DNA from 4 places in the Pseudomonas prosekii genome. Region 1 is predicted to be linked to each of the others. Evidence: predicted binding sites of a transcription regulator. Region 1 holds the regulator's gene; each other region holds the start of a gene.
The links. The regulator sigma-54, encoded in region 1, starts transcription at its own class of promoters, with help from an activator protein. The targets are predictions, from matches to a motif close to ANTGGCATNNANNTTGCTNT.
Positions count from the first base shown of each region.

Region 2: BLU01_RS04895 (flagellar basal body rod protein FlgF) is a predicted target of sigma-54. The motif match lies at 1,807-1,826, and genes of this name have one in related genera.
Region 3: BLU01_RS03555 (CmpA/NrtA family ABC transporter substrate-binding protein) is a predicted target of sigma-54. The motif match lies at 2,162-2,181, and genes of this name have one in related genera.
Region 4: glnA (glutamate--ammonia ligase) is a predicted target of sigma-54. The motif match lies at 2,581-2,600, and genes of this name have one in related genera.

Region 1 is NZ_LT629762.1:1,769,534-1,773,426, reverse strand. Features, by position in the region: gene rapZ (RNase adapter RapZ) at 1-176, opposite strand, end outside; gene ptsN (PTS IIA-like nitrogen regulatory protein PtsN) at 179-643, opposite strand; gene hpf (ribosome hibernation-promoting factor, HPF/YfiA family) at 656-964, opposite strand; gene BLU01_RS08265 (RNA polymerase factor sigma-54) at 1,038-2,531, opposite strand; gene lptB (LPS export ABC transporter ATP-binding protein) at 2,716-3,441, opposite strand; gene lptA (lipopolysaccharide transport periplasmic protein LptA) at 3,441-3,893, opposite strand, start outside.
Region 2 is NZ_LT629762.1:1,064,183-1,068,075, forward strand. Features, by position in the region: gene flgH (flagellar basal body L-ring protein FlgH) at 1-128, opposite strand, end outside; gene flgG (flagellar basal-body rod protein FlgG) at 181-966, opposite strand; gene BLU01_RS04895 (flagellar basal body rod protein FlgF) at 1,012-1,752, opposite strand; gene BLU01_RS04900 (sigma-54-dependent transcriptional regulator) at 2,096-3,655, opposite strand.
Region 3 is NZ_LT629762.1:781,011-784,903, reverse strand. Features, by position in the region: gene BLU01_RS03560 (ANTAR domain-containing response regulator) at 228-803, opposite strand; gene BLU01_RS03555 (CmpA/NrtA family ABC transporter substrate-binding protein) at 819-2,030, opposite strand; gene BLU01_RS03550 (quinone-dependent dihydroorotate dehydrogenase) at 2,272-3,291, shown strand; gene rmf (ribosome modulation factor) at 3,593-3,808, opposite strand.
Region 4 is NZ_LT629762.1:2,391,616-2,395,508, reverse strand. Features, by position in the region: gene BLU01_RS10855 (DUF4124 domain-containing protein) at 1-210, opposite strand, end outside; gene BLU01_RS10850 (DUF4124 domain-containing protein) at 207-716, opposite strand; gene glnA (glutamate--ammonia ligase) at 1,077-2,483, opposite strand; gene thiI (tRNA uracil 4-sulfurtransferase ThiI) at 2,815-3,893, shown strand, end outside.

The sequences.
Region 1 (3,893 bases):
ATGGACACCGCGACCAGCGGTTGCGCGAGTTCGGTATGAATCAACGCGCGTTCAGCCAATTCCGGCAGCAACCCGGCAGGCAGGTTGTCGATGCAATAGAAGCCGCTGTCCTCAAGGACATTGAGCGCGGTACTTTTACCTGAGCCGGAGCGGCCGCTGACAATGATCAAGCGCATGATTAGTGACCGTTCTGCTCGTCCAGGACGACCTGATACAAGGCTTCGTTGCTCGGAGCACTGCGCAGTTTTTCGCGGACTTCCTTGCGGTCGAGCATGCTGGCGATCTGGCGCAGCAGCTCCAGGTGCGCATCGGTGGCAGCCTGCGGGACCAGCAATACAAACAGCAGGTCAACCGGGGCGCCGTCAATGGCGTCGAAATCGATGGGCGCATCAAGGTGCATCAGCGCACTGATAGGGGACGTGCAGCCCTTCAGGCGGCAATGAGGAATCGCGATGCCGTTGCCAAAACCGGTAGAACCGAGTTTTTCACGGGCAATCAATGCCTCGAAGACAACTTGCATCTCCAGATCCGGGACTTCCCGGGCGATCAGGTTGGCAATTTGTTCGAGGGCTTTCTTTTTACTGCCGCCCGGCACGTTCACGAGGGAACGGCCGGGGGTCAGGATACTTTCAAGTCGGATCATAGGTTGGGAGTGTTAACGACCGGTTGCGCCCTGGAGGAGGCTTTGGGTCTTTTCCTTATGCTTTTTGAGTTGGCGATCCAGCTTGTCGGTCAGCAGGTCAATGGCGGCATACATATCGGTATGTTCAGCATTAGCGACTACTTCTCCGCCGGGAATATGCAGCGTGGCTTCGATTTTCTGCTTGAGCTTCTCGACGCACATCGTGACTTGCACGTTGGTGATCTTGTCGAAATGCCTCTCTAATCGTTCGAGTTTCTCGTTGATGTAGATGCGCAGAGGTTCGGTCACTTCCAGTTGGTGTCCACTGATGTTGACTTGCATACAGCTTCTCCTTCGTTGCCAGTGCATAAAGCGGCAGGCTGAATAGCCTGCCACTGGAACGCTGTAACGTGGCTTACATCAACCGCTTGCGTTCGCTCGAAGGCGCGATTCCCAAGGATTCGCGGTACTTGGCGACGGTGCGGCGAGCCACCTGAATGCCTTGTGCCTCCAGTAAACCAGCGATCTTGCTGTCACTCAACGGCTTTTTCTGATTTTCCGCGGCAACCAGTTTTTTGATGATCGCGCGGATCGCCGTGGACGAGCATTCGCCGCCTTCGGAGGTGCTGACGTGGCTGGAGAAAAAGTATTTCAGCTCATATATGCCCCGTGGGGTATGCATGAACTTCTGCGTGGTCACCCGCGAAATCGTTGACTCGTGCATGCCCACCGCCTCGGCGATGTCGTGCAGTACCAGCGGTTTCATCGCTTCGTCGCCGTATTCCAGAAAACCGCGCTGATGCTCGACGATCTGCGTGGCAACTTTCATCAGGGTTTCGTTGCGGCTTTGCAGGCTCTTGATGAACCAGCGCGCTTCCTGCAACTGATTGCGCATGAAAGTGTTGTCGGCGCTGGTGTCGGCGCGGCGGACAAACCCGGCGTACTGGGCGTTGACCCGCAGGCGTGGCACCGATTCCTGGTTCAGCTCCACCAGCCAGCGCTCGTTGTCCTTGCGCACGATCACGTCGGGAACCACGTATTCGGCTTCGCTGGACTCGATCTGCGAGCCCGGACGCGGATTCAGGCTCTGCACCAGTTCGATGACTTGGCGCAGTTCGTCTTCCTTGAGCTTCATGCGGCGCATCAACTGGCTGTAATCGCGGCTGCCGAGCAAGTCGATGTAATCGCTGACCAGACGCTTGGCCTCGGCCAGCCAAGGCGTCTTGGCCGGGAGTTGGCGCAATTGCAGCAGCAGGCATTCGCTCAGGTTGCGAGCGCCGATGCCGGCCGGTTCGAATTGCTGGATACGGTGCAGAACGGCTTCGATCTCGTCGAGCTCGATGTCCAGTTCCGGATCGAAGGCTTCGAGGATTTCATCGAGGGTTTCGTCGAGGTAACCCTGATTGTTGATGCAATCGATCAGAGTCACGGCGATCAGCCGATCGGTGTCGGACATCGGCGCCAGATTGAGTTGCCAGAGCAGATGGCTTTGCAGGCTTTCGCCGGCCGATGTGCGGGTAGTGAAATCCCACTCGTCGTCATCGTTGCTCGGCAGGCTGCTGGCGCTGGTCTGGTAGACGTCTTCCCACGCCGTGTCGACGGGCAGCTCGTTGGGAATGCGCTCGTTCCAGTCGCCTTCCTCAAGGTTGTCCACGGTTGGCGCGGTTTCCTGATAGGACGGTTCCGAAACATCGGCGTTGGGGAGTTGTTCGGCTTTGTCGGCCAAGGGGTCGGCGTTATCGAAGTCGTCGCCTTCTTCCTGGCGTTCGAGCATCGGATTGGACTCCAGGGCCTCCTGGATTTCCTGTTGCAGGTCCAGGGTCGACAATTGGAGCAGGCGGATGGCCTGTTGCAGCTGAGGTGTCATCGTCAGCTGCTGGCCCATTCTCAAGACTAGCGATGGTTTCATGGCAGGGGCTAAACACCTTATTCGCCGGCGCACATGCGCCATCCACTACAGGGCGCCGGAGCGCCAAACTTAAGCAAATTATATGCCCGAAACCGCAGTCCTTGCCTAGAGCGCTGTAACAATAAAAAACGATTGAGCTTTTATTGCGACCAGCGCCCGGACAATCCGCCAGACACCTCAGCGCTTACAGGCGGAACTCGTGGCCCAGATACACTTCCTTGACCAGTTCGTTGGCCAGGATGGTAGCGGAGTCACCTTCGGCGATCAGTTGGCCATCGTTGACGATGTAGGCGGTTTCACAGATATCCAGGGTTTCACGAACGTTGTGGTCCGTGATCAGCACGCCAATGCCTTTGGCCTTGAGGTGGTGGATGATCTGCTTGATGTCGCCGACCGAAATCGGGTCCACGCCGGCGAAAGGTTCGTCGAGCAAGATGAATTTCGGGTTGGTCGCCAGTGCACGAGCGATTTCCACTCGGCGGCGTTCACCACCGGACAGGCTCATGCCGAGGTTGTCGCGGATGTGGTGGATGTGGAATTCCTGCAGCAGGCTTTCCAGTTCCTTGCGGCGACCGGCCTTGTCGAGCTCCTTGCGGGTTTCGAGAATGGCCATGATGTTGTCGGCGACTGACAGTTTGCGGAAGATCGATGCTTCCTGCGGAAGATAGCCGATACCGGCCTTTGCACGACCGTGCATTGGCTGGTGGCTGACGTCCAGATCGTCGATCAGTACGCGACCCTGATCGGCCTGCACCAGCCCAACGATCATGTAGAAGCACGTGGTCTTGCCGGCACCGTTCGGGCCGAGCAGGCCGACGATCTGGCCGCTGTCGATCGACAGGCTGACGTCACGCACAACCTGGCGGCTCTTGTAGCTCTTGGCCAGATGCTGAGCTTTCAGAGTTGCCATCAGTTGGCCTTTTGCCCGTCAGTTTTCTTTTTCGGCTGGATCATCATGTCGATGCGCGGCTGAGGAGTGCTCAGCTTGGTGCCTTTGGCACGACCGGCGCTCGCCAGTTTTTTCACCGTGTCATAGACGATTTTCTCGCCCTGAGTGACGTTGTTGTCCTTGTCGATGACTTTCGCGCGATCGGTCAGTACTACCCGATTTGCCTGCGCGTAGTAATCGATGGTGACGCCGTAGCCCTGCACTGGCTTGGTGTCGCCCGCGGTCTGCAACTGCTCGAAATAAGCCAGGTTGCCGACCGAGTTGACGCGGTCGATTTCACCGGCCGAGGTGCGGGTGATGGTCACTTTGTTGCCGGTGACCTTCATCGAACCCTGGGTGATGATCACGTCGCCGGTATAGGTGGCAACGCCATTCTTGTCGTCCAGTTGGGCATCGTCTGCCTGAATGCGAAT
Region 2 (3,893 bases), 710 kb from region 1:
GCCGCCGGCAACGGCGTGCGTGGCAGCACCGGGGCGTAGTAAGGGTCATTGGGCTTTGGCGTCGGCGCGACGCAGCCCGCGAGTGCGACAACCCCACCCAGTGCCAGAACAGATACAAAGCGCTTCATGACCCTACCTCACGGTGTAGCTGGCGACGTTATGGTCGCCCCATAGACTTGATTACATGTTCTGCGTGACGAACGAGAGCATCTGGTCGGCGGTGGAGATCACCTTGGAGTTCATCTCGTAAGCGCGCTGAGTGGTGATCATGTTGACCATCTCTTCAACGGTGCTGACGTTGGACGTTTCCAGGGTGTTCTGCAGCGTCGTGCCGAACCCGTTGAGGCCCGGAGTGCCGACTTGCGGCGCGCCGCTGGCAGCGGTTTCCAGGAACAGGTTGTTGCCCACTGCCTGCAGACCGGCCGGGTTGATGAAGTCGGCGGTTTGCAGGTTGCCGATCACTTGCGAGGCAGCGTTGCCGGCAATGGTGATGGACACGGTGCCGTCACGACCGACCGTGAAGGTCTGGGCGTTGTTGGGGATGACAATCGCCGGCTCCAGGGCAAAACCGCTGGCGTTCACCACTTGACCGTTGGAGTCGAGGTGGAAAGTGCCGTCACGGGTGTAGGACGTAGTGCCGTCCGGTTGCAGGATCTGGAAGAAACCGCGACCGTCGACTGCCATGTCCAGCGGGTTTTCGGTGGTTTGCAGGCTGCCGGCGGTGAAGTTTTTCTGCGTGCCGACGATGCGCACACCGGTACCCACTTGCAGGCCCGACGGCAGTTCGCTGTCTTGGGTGGACTGGGCGCCTGGCTGGCGTTTGATCTGGTACAGCAAGTCCTGGAACTCGGCGCGATCACGTTTGAAACCCGTGGTCGATACGTTCGCCAGGTTGTTGGAAATGGTCGTCAGGTTAGTGTCCTGGGCGGACAGACCTGTTTTGGCAACCCATAGAGCCGGAAGCATTCGATTCTCCTCGTGCGCCTGTTTTACGGCGCGACGTTCTGATAATTAGGTGATCTGCAAGACCCGAGCCATGGCTTGGTCATCTTCTTTGGCGGTGTTCATCATCTTGATGTGCAGCTCGAATTGCTTGGACAAAGCCAACACCGAGGTCATTTCCTCGACGGCGTTGACGTTGCTCGACTCAAGGAACCCGGACACCAGTTTCACGCCGGCTTCGGCTGGCGCCGGCTGGCCGTCCTTGGTGTGGATCGAACCGTCGAGGCCCTTGGTCATGTTCTTCAGGTCCGGGTTGACCAGTTTGATCCGGTCGATTTCGGCCATCACGCGCGGACCTTCGCCCATCGAACGAATGCTGATGGTGCCGTCCTCGCCCACTTCGATTTTCTGCTCGGGCGGCACGGCAATCGGCCCGCCATTGCCCATCACCGGCATGCCGTTGCCGGCGCGCAAAACGCCGAGGGCGTCAATGTTGAGGCTGCCGGTGCGCACGTAGCTTTCGCCGCCACCGGGGGTTTGCACGGCGATCCAGCCATTGCCGCTCACGGCAACGTCGAGGTCACGGCCGGTTTCCACCAGCGTGCCAGCGGAAAAGTCGGTGGCCGGGCGTTCGGTCATGGCATAGGCGCGCGCCGGAAAGCTGTCACCAAACACCGGCATCGAACGGGCCTGCTCGAGGTCCTTCTGAAAACCGTTGGTGGAGATGTTCGCCAGGTTGTTCGCATGAGCCTTCTGCGCCAGTGCATTCTGGCTGGCGCCGGTCATTGCCACATAAAGGTACTTGTCCACGCTCTATCCTCTGCATGCCGGACGTTTGCCGTCCACTGCTGTACTGCTGAGCCTTAAGCAATTTGCAGACCAACTTTCTTTTGACGGCGCGAAGCCCGGCAAACAAAGGACTTGCGGGGTTTTGCGGGGATTGGGGAAATGTATCGGAGACGAAAAACCGGCGGTGTTATGCCGCTAACGGCAAGCGTCGACCTCCAGGCCAACGCAAAAACCCGTGGCGAGGGGGCTTGCCCCCGTTCGGCTGCGCAGCAGTCGCAATTGCGGGCGACGCGGTGAGTCTGGAAGGTTGCAGGGGGCTGCTGCGCATCCCGACAGGGGCAAGCCCCCTCGCCACACGCGCCAATCAGCCGGGTTCTTTGCCGACTTGATGCTCACGCAGTTTGTTGGCAATGGTGGTGTGCGAAACGCCCAAGCGCTTGCCCAATTGCCGACTGCTCGGGTGTTCGGAATACAAACGTTCCAGCACAGCTTTCTCGAAACGCCCGACAATCGTGTCGAGCCCGCCTTCCAGCGAGAAATCGCCAAGCGGCTGACGCACGCCGTAATCCGGCAAACGAATGTGCTCGGCTTTCACCGTCCCGCCCTCGCACAGCGAAACCGCCTGGAACAGCACGTTCTCCAATTGCCGCACGTTGCCCGGCCAATGGTAATGACTCAGCCGTTCCATCGCCGCCGGCGCCAGCTTTGGCAGCGGACAACCAATCTGCCGACTGGCCTGATCGAGGAAGTGCTCGACCAGCGGCGTCAAACCGTCGAGGCATTCGCGCAGCGGCGGGATGTGCAGCGACAGCACATTCAAGCGGTGATACAGATCCTGACGAAACTCGCCGCGCGCGCACAATTCGGAAAGGTCCACTTGCGTCGCGCAAATCACCCGCACGTCGAGGTACACCTCTTCATCACTGCCGACACGCCGGAAGCAGCCGTCCTGCAAGAAGCGCAGCAATTTCACCTGCAGGCGCGGGCTCATTTCGCCGACGCCATCGAGAAACAGCGTTCCGCCCGCGGTCAATTCCAGCAGCCCGAGCTTGCCCTCCGCGCGCGCGCCTTCGAACGCGCCGGGGCCATAACCGAACAATTCAGTCTCGGCCATGGATTCCGGCAGCCCCGCGCAATTGAGCGCCATCAACGGCGATTGCCCGCGCGGACTGGCGAGGTGGCAAGCGCGCGCCAACAGCTCTTTGCCGGTGCCGGTTTCGCCCTCTATTAATAGCGGCGCATCCAGCGGCGCCATGCGCCGGGCCTCGCGCACCACGGCGGCCATGACTTTGGAGCTCTGGAAGATGCTGTCGAAGCCGCGCAACTCTTGCTTGCGCACGTTGTAAATGCGCTCGCCGACGCGGTCGGCGCGGTGCAACGTCAACACCGCGCCAGCCATCGCTTCGCTGTCGTCGTGCTCCGATTGCAGCGGCGCGATGTCGGCGAGAAACACGTCGCCCTTCACTTTCACGCGCAGGCCGTTGATCCGCGACTTGTTGGCGCGCACCAGTTCCGGCAGATCAAAATCCTCGGCGTAACGCGACAACGGAATCCCCGGCACCTCGTCAACGCGCACGCCAAGCAACTGCGCCGCCGCGCGGTTGGCCGCGACGATCGAGCCGCCCATGTCGATCGACAACACCGGAAACTCCAGCGCACCGAGCAACGCATTGAGCTCCATGTGCCGGCGCTCGCTGGGCATCAGGCCTACACGCTTGACGCCGAAGACCCCGGCAATCGCTTCGAACTTTGCTCTTAGCGCCTGGAATTGGATGTTGATCAGGTTGGGGCAATGCAGGTAGATCGCGTTGCCGTGCTCACCGCCGACCTCGCCGCGCGCGACGTTGATGCCGTATTCCACCAGCAGATTGAGAATGTCGCGCAGGATGCCGATGCGGTTCTGGCAGTGGACTTTGATACGCATAAAAAAGGCCCGAAAAAGCGGTGAGTAAAGTAGATGCCGAACACCTATTCCTGTGGGAGCGAGCTTGCTCGCGATGGCGGCGGGTCATTCAATGTAAGGTTGTCTGACCCACCGTAATCGCGAGCAAGCTCGCTCCCACAAGGGTTTTGCAGCGCATTTCGGCGCACATTTCTGCCGAGCCGCTCAGTTAATCGTCAAGATTATGTGACACCCACAGGCCTTTTCAAACCGTAAAAAC
Region 3 (3,893 bases), 990 kb from region 1:
CAGGTGGGGCGCCGCCACGGCCGCACCACCGGCCCCGTCATTCGGGGCCAAAACAAAAAAACGCCGCCACCGAATCCGCCATGGGCGAACGAGGTGAGCGACGTCTTTGTCGTAGGTGGGGCAACCGCCGTTGGTTACCTGTGGTGATTACTTAGCGAGAACTGTGCCAACAGCCAGTTTCTGTAATTGTCGAGATTCCCTGTGGCAAACCCCCTCACCACCGGGCTTCAGCCGAGCAACTCACTCATCGCAATAATCTGTTCCGCGACTTGAATCAGCTTCTGCTGGCGGCTCATCGCTTGGCGGCGCATCAGCGTGTAGGCCGCTTCCTCGTTGCAGTCCTTCATTTTCATCAGCAGCCCCTTGGCCAGCTCGATGCGCTTGCGTTCGGCCAGTTGCTGATCCCGCGCATGCAACTGCGCGCGCAACGCCTGATCGCTCTCAAATCGCGCCATCGCCACATCGAGAATTGGCTGCAAACGCTGCGCGTGAATGCCTTCGACGATATAGGCGCTGACGCCCGATTTGATCGCCTGGCGCATCACGTCGGGGTCGTGCTCGTCGGTAAACATCACAATCGGTCGTGGCTGATCGCGGCTGACCAGCACCACTTGTTCCATGACATCGCGGCTCGGTGACTCGGTATCGATCAAAATCACGTCCGGGCGCACCGTTTCGACGCGCGCGGGCAAGTCGATGGTCAGGCCCGATTCGTCGATCACCTCGAAACCAGCCTCAGTCAGCGCCGCTTTCAATCGCCCGACTTTCTTTGCGGTGTCGTTGATCAGGAGGATTCGCAACATATTCGCAGTCTCCTGTCAGCGGCTGGCGAGAAGGGGCGAGCTGTCGCTCATGGCGTGCAGTTTGAAGCTGCGCGCGTAACCGGCCGGGTCCGAACCGTCCCAGACCTTGCCGTCGTTCAACTGACTGCTGCGCATGTGCTCGTCCGGCGTGGCGATGCCCAGCGCCGTCGCGGCCTCACGGTACACATCCAGTTGCTGGACCTTGCGCGCCACGCCGAGGTAATCCGGGTCGTCGCGCAGCAAACCCCAGCGGCGGAACTGGGTCATGAACCACATGCCGTCCGACAGATACGGCAGATTCACCGCGCCGCCGCCATGGAAACGCACGGCGTGCGGGTCTTGCCAGCGATTGCCCAAGCCATCGGCGTAATCGCCGAGCAGCCGCGGCTCGATGCAATCCACCGGCGCGTCGAGGTATTCGGGGGCACTTAACAGCTGCGCGGTGCTGCGACGATTCTCGGTGCTTTGTTCGATGAAACGGCTCGCTTCGAGAATCGCCATTACCAGTGCCCGCGCAGTGTTGGGGTATTGCTCGACGAAGGCGCGGCTGCAACCGAGGACTTTTTCCGGGTGATCGGGCCAGATGGTCTGGGTCGTTGCCATGGTGAACCCGAGGTTCTGTTTCACCGCGCTGGCGCTCCACGGTTCGCCGACGCAAAACCCGTCGATCCGCCCAGCCTGCAAGTGCGCGACCATTTGTGGCGGCGGCACCACCACGCTGTCGACATCGTGCAAGGGATGAATGCCCTGGCTCGCGAGCCAGTAATACAGCCACATCGCGTGAGTGCCTGTCGGAAAAGTCTGAGCGAAGGTCAGTTTCGCGCGAGTTTGGTGCACGTGCCGGTCGAGTGCTTCAGGACTGGTCACCCCGAGCGCCTGCAAACCGTGGGACAGATTGATGCTCTGGCCATTCTGGTTCAGGCCCATGAGCACCGCCATGTCGGTCGGCGCTACGCCGCCGATGCCCAGATGCACGGCGTAGATCAGTCCATAAAGGCTGTGCGCGGCGTCGAGTTCGCCGCTGACCAGTTTGTCGCGCAGGTTGGCCCACGACGATTGGCGCTTGAGGTTGATGGTCAAGCCATACGGTTGGGCGAAGCCCTGAGTGGCGGCGACCACCACCGAGGCGCAGTCGCTCAGGGCCATGAATCCTACGTTGATCGCGGACTTTTCCGGGGCATCGCTGCCATTGACCCAGGCCAGCGGGCCCGCTGTGGTTTGATTCATCGGGTGTCCACCGTGCATAAAAAAGCGCCGTTCCCGATGACTGCCGAGCAGAACCGGGTGACGACGCCATTGTCTTTTGACTCCTGCCGCCATTGGCAGGAGCGCTGATGTCATGAGCTGATAGCAATGAGAGTGCAAGGCATATGCCAGTGAGTTGATTTGCCTGTGCGCCTCGCTTGCGACCACGTTGCCCGGCTATAATCGCCGCCTCATTTCGCCGCCATTCGAGTCAAACCCGCCCATGTACACCCTGGCCCGTCAGCTGTTGTTCAAACTTTCCCCGGAAACCTCCCACGATCTGTCTCTGGACCTGATCGGCGCGGGCGGGCGTTTGGGCCTCAACGGCTTGCTGTGCAAGGCCCCGGCAAACGTGCCGGTGAAGGTCATGGGCCTTGATTTCCCCAACCCGGTGGGTCTGGCGGCCGGTCTGGACAAGAACGGCGCGGCCATCGATGGTTTTGCCCAGTTGGGTTTTGGTTTCGTCGAAATCGGCACGATCACCCCGCGTCCGCAGCCGGGCAATCCGAAACCACGGATTTTCCGTTTGCCGCAAGCCGAGGCGATCATCAACCGCATGGGCTTCAACAACCTCGGCGTCGATCACTTGCTAGCCCGCGTTGCGGCAGCCAAGTACAAAGGCGTGCTCGGGATCAATATCGGCAAAAACTTCGACACGCCGGTCGAGCGTGCGGTCGAGGATTACCTGATCTGCCTCGACAAGGTCTACGCGCATGCGAGTTACGTGACGGTCAACGTCAGTTCGCCGAACACCCCGGGCCTGCGCAGCCTGCAGTTCGGTGATTCGCTCAAGCAATTGCTCGCCGACCTCGCGCAACGTCGTGCCGAACTGGCGTTGCGCCACGGCAAACATGTGCCGCTGGCGATCAAGATTGCTCCGGACATGACCGATGAAGAGACCGCGCAAGTGGCCCAGGCGTTGATCGAAACCGGCATGGACGCGGTGATCGCCACCAACACCACGCTGAGCCGGGTTGGCGTCGAAGGGCTGGAGCATGGCGAAGAGGCGGGCGGCTTGTCCGGTGCGCCGGTTCGCGAGAAAAGCACCAATACGGTCAAGGTCTTGGCCGGTGAACTGGCCGGGCGTTTGCCGATTATTGCGGTGGGCGGGATTACCGAGGGCAAGCACGCGGCTGAGAAAATCGCTGCGGGCGCGAGTCTGGTGCAGATCTACTCCGGCTTCATCTACAAAGGTCCGGCGCTGATTCGCGAATCGGTCGATGCCATCGCTGCTATTCGCTGATATCCCTCGTCCATGTACATGTAGCAGCTGCCGAGCCTGCGAGGCTGCGTTCGGCGGCGAAGCCGTCGTAAACCCTGCGTGTGCGGGTGTGTCTGCAAGACCGGGGTGTCTGATTTCACGACTGCTTCGCAGCCGAACGCAGCCTCGCGGGCTCGGCAGCTGCTACAAAGGATGGCGATGTTTTTGGAATAAAAAGGGCACCTCGAAGGTGCCCTTGGGCCGGAGCCCGCCGTCCGGATGGGACGTGCGTGGTTAATGTGTTACGTAATCGGATTGTTGTGTTGCAGTGTCAGGCCCTTTGTTAGCCAACGGCGTGAAGTTCGTTGAGTCTGTGGATTCCCGCAGTGCCGGTCATACCGTCCCAGTTGTCGCCGCGTCCTTCTCGCCAGCCGTTAATCCAGGCTTGGCGTACCGACGGTAGAGTAAATGGGCAAAGCTCACGGGATTTGCCACCAACGCCATATTGATATCCGCGCAAAAATGCTCTTTCCAACGGATCACGCTTAAGTCTTCTCATAGGGTGTTGCCCTCACTTGTTGACTGTATTCATCGCGTCGACCTCAATTGAGGTCTGGCAGAAAAATTCTGCCGTTGGCGGCTCG
Region 4 (3,893 bases), 620 kb from region 1:
GGCAGTTTTTTGTGCGGCGGTGACTGGCGCTGCGCTGGTCGGGTTGGCGGTCATGCGATTGCTGGTGGCGAGCGGCACGCGTTTGGCGTTGCCGTGCCCGGGCTGGTCGGTGAAGACGCGATTGCCTTGTTTGTCGACGTAGGTGTAGACGTCGGCCATGGCCGTGGAGGTCATCGCCAGCAGGCTGAGAATCAGCAGCCAACGCTTCAATTGGTATGCACCCGCTGCACGGTGAAGGTGACGAACGGGCTCTGCTGGATCACGGTGTCGCCACTGATCACCTGGACCGCGAGACTGTGTTCGCCGCGGTCGATGTTGACCAGTTGCAGGATCGGCACGTTGCTCGGCTGGCCGTAAGGTTCTTCATCGAGCAACAACCTGAACAACTGCCCACCTTGCAGTCGCGGTTTGATCAACACGCTGACGGTGAAAGTGCCGTTGTTGGCGCGCAGCGCTTCGGTGGTCGGCAGCCCGGTCAATTCCAGCACCTCGTAGGCGTTGCCGGGTTGTTCGCGGGTCGAGGTTTGATTCGCCGGGGCGGCAGGCGCTTGGGGTTCGACACTGTTGAGCGGCGGCAACTCGACCGGCTGCGCCTGCACACCATCGGGCGGCTGGTTGCTGTACGCGGTGTTGCCATCGGCGTCAGTGTATTTGTAGATCTGCGCTGCGGCGGGCAGGGCGATCAGCAGCAACATCAAAAGAAAACCACGACCCATAAAATCGACCAGAAGCGAAAGCGTTGGCTTGCAGCATAGGTCAGGGCTGGCGATAGACCCAAGTCGTTAACATTTGGCGATGAATTTTTGTCGGGTTGAAGATCGACCCCTCACCCCAACCCTCTCCCCAGAGGGGAGAGGGGGAAAGGGAGCCGATCTTCATGTTTTTCAGATTCTGAGTTCAGCTGAGTCTTTCAGGTCGCTGTATTTAGAACACGCAACTCGGTCGGGCCCCTCTACCCCTTGGGGAGAGGGGCGGATCTTGAGGCTGGCTCCCCTATTCAAATTATTCACGGGCATAAAAAAGGCCTCCCGAAGGAGGCCTCTTTTTGTCGCGCCGCGGGCAGCGGCGCTACCGGATCAGCAGCTGTAGTACAGCTCGTATTCCAGTGGGTGTACGAAGGTGCGGACCTTGATTTCTTCTTCGCTTTTCAGAGCGATGTAAGCGTCGATGAAGTCGTCGGAGAACACGCCGCCCTTGGTCAGGAACGCGCGGCCCTTGTCCAGCTCTTCCAGGGCTTCTTTCAGGCTGCCGCAAACTTGTGGGATCTCTTTCGCCTCTTCAGGCGGCAGGTCGTACAGGTTTTTGTCAGCAGCATCGCCAGGGTGGATCTTGTTCTGGATGCCGTCCAGGCCAGCCATCAACAGTGCAGCAAAGCCCAGGTACGGGTTGGCTGCCGGATCCGGGAAGCGTGCTTCGATACGGCGAGCGCGCGGGCTCGACACGTAAGGAATACGGATCGACGCGGAACGGTTGCGAGCCGAGTAGGCCAGCATTACCGGTGCTTCGAAACCTGGGACCAGACGCTTGTAAGAGTTGGTCGACGGGTTGGTGAAGCCGTTCAGTGCCTTACCGTGCTTGATGATGCCGCCGATGAAGTACAGAGCGGTGTCGGACAGGCCGGCATAACCTTCGCCAGCGAAGGTGTTCTTGCCATCTTTGGCGATGGACAAGTGCACGTGCATACCCGAACCGTTATCGCCGTACAAAGGCTTAGGCATGAAGGTCGCGGTGCGGCCGTAAGCGTCAGCCACGTTGTGTACGCAATACTTCAGGGTCTGAACTTCGTCAGCCTTGGCTACCAGAGTGTTGAACTTCACACCGATTTCGTTCTGGCCGGCAGTGGCCACTTCGTGGTGGTGAACTTCGATGACCAGGCCCATTTCTTCCATGGCGTTGCACATGGAGGTACGGATTTCGTGGTCGTGGTCGAATGGCGGAACCGGGAAGTAGCCACCTTTGATGCCTGGACGGTGGCCGCGGTTGCCGCCTTCCACGTCCTGGTCGGACATCCACGAACCTTGTTCGGAGAAGATTTTGAACATCGAGCCGGAGATGTCGGACTTGAACTTCACTTCGTCGAAGATGAAGAACTCTGGCTCCGGGCCAACGAATACGGTGTCACCGATACCGGTCGACTTCAGGTATTCCTCGGCACGCTTGGCGATCGCACGTGGGTCGCGGTCGTAGCCTTGCATGGTCGACGGCTCGATCACGTCGCAGACCAGAATCAGGGTCGGCTCTTCGGTGAACGGGTCGAGCACAGCGGTGCTGTCGTCCGGCATCAGGATCATGTCGGAGGCTTCGATGCCTTTCCAGCCAGCAATGGAGGAACCGTCGAACATTTTGCCTTCTTCGAAGAAAGCGTCATCCAGCGCGTCGCGAGCCGGCATGGTCACGTGGTGCTGAGTGCCTTTGGTGTCCGTGAAGCGCAGATCAATCCACTTGACGTCATGATCTTTGATGAGTTGAACCGACTTCGACATAGTGTCCTCCGGGTGGCTTCGGGCTTTGGTAGTGGATGGCCCTGAAATATGAGTGATGCCGGCGCGAATACTCTGCCAAGGCAACCTGCCTCACAAGGGAGCAAATTGCATGCCAGTGCCCCACCATGGGTTTTTTGCGCCAAATTCAGGCTTATAGAGGTGCAATTTGCCGCAAAGGTCAAATAAGCGCCCCCTAATGTAGCGTCTTATTCGATAAATGACCCGTTTTGGTGCGCGCAAAACCTTCTGCATATTAACTGGTTAAACCTTGAGCAATTTCCGCTATAATCCGCGCCCCCCTTTTTCGGCTGGCCCAGCGCGCGCTGTTTTCATGAAACTAATCGTAAAAGTCTTCCCCGAGATCACCATCAAGAGCCGCCCGGTACGGATGCGTTTCATCCGCCAGTTGGCCAAGAACATCCGTGCCGTGCTCCGCGATCTGGACCCGGCTGTGGTGGTGAACGGCGTGTGGGACAACCTCGAACTGGAAACCCGCGTCAGCGAGCCCAAAGCCCTGAAGGAAATGACCGAGCGCCTTAGCTGCATGCCGGGCATCGCGCATTTCCTGCAGGTCGATGAATACCCGTTGGGTGACTTCGACGACATCGTCGCCAAGTGCAAACAGCACTACGGCGATGCGCTGGCGGGGAAGGTTTTTTCGGTGCGTTGCAAGCGCGGCGGGCATCACACCTTTTCGTCCATGGACGTCGAGAAATACGTCGGCAGCCAACTGCGTCGTCAGTGCGGCGCCGCCGGGATTTCCCTGAAAGAGCCGGAAATCGAAGTTCGCATGGAAATTCGCGACCAACGGTTGTATGTAATCCACAGCCAGCACAACAGCATCGGCGGTTATCCGCTGGGAGCGCTGGAACAGACGCTTGTATTGATGTCCGGCGGCTTTGACTCGACAGTCGCCGCCTACCAGATCATGCGTCGCGGTCTGATGAGCCATTTCTGCTTCTTTAATCTGGGCGGACGTGCCCACGAACTGGGCGTCATGGAAGTCGCGCACTTCATCTGGAAGAAGTACGGCAGCTCCCAACGCGTGTTATTTGTCAGTGTGCCGTTCGAGGAAGTCCTGGGAGAAATTCTCGGGAAAGTCGATAACAGTCATATGGGCGTAGTTTTGAAGCGTATGATGTTGCGCGCTGCGTCGAAGATTGCCGATCGGCTGGACATTGATGCGCTGGTGACCGGTGAAGCGATCTCCCAGGTGTCGAGCCAGACGTTGCCGAACCTGTCGTTGATCGACTGTGTGACCGAGAAGCTGGTCTTGCGCCCGCTGATCGCCAGTCACAAGCAGGACATCATCGACCAGGCCAACGAAATCGGCACCGCCGACTTCGCCAAGCACATGCCCGAATACTGCGGGGTCATCTCGGTGAACCCCAAGACCCACGCCAAGCGCAA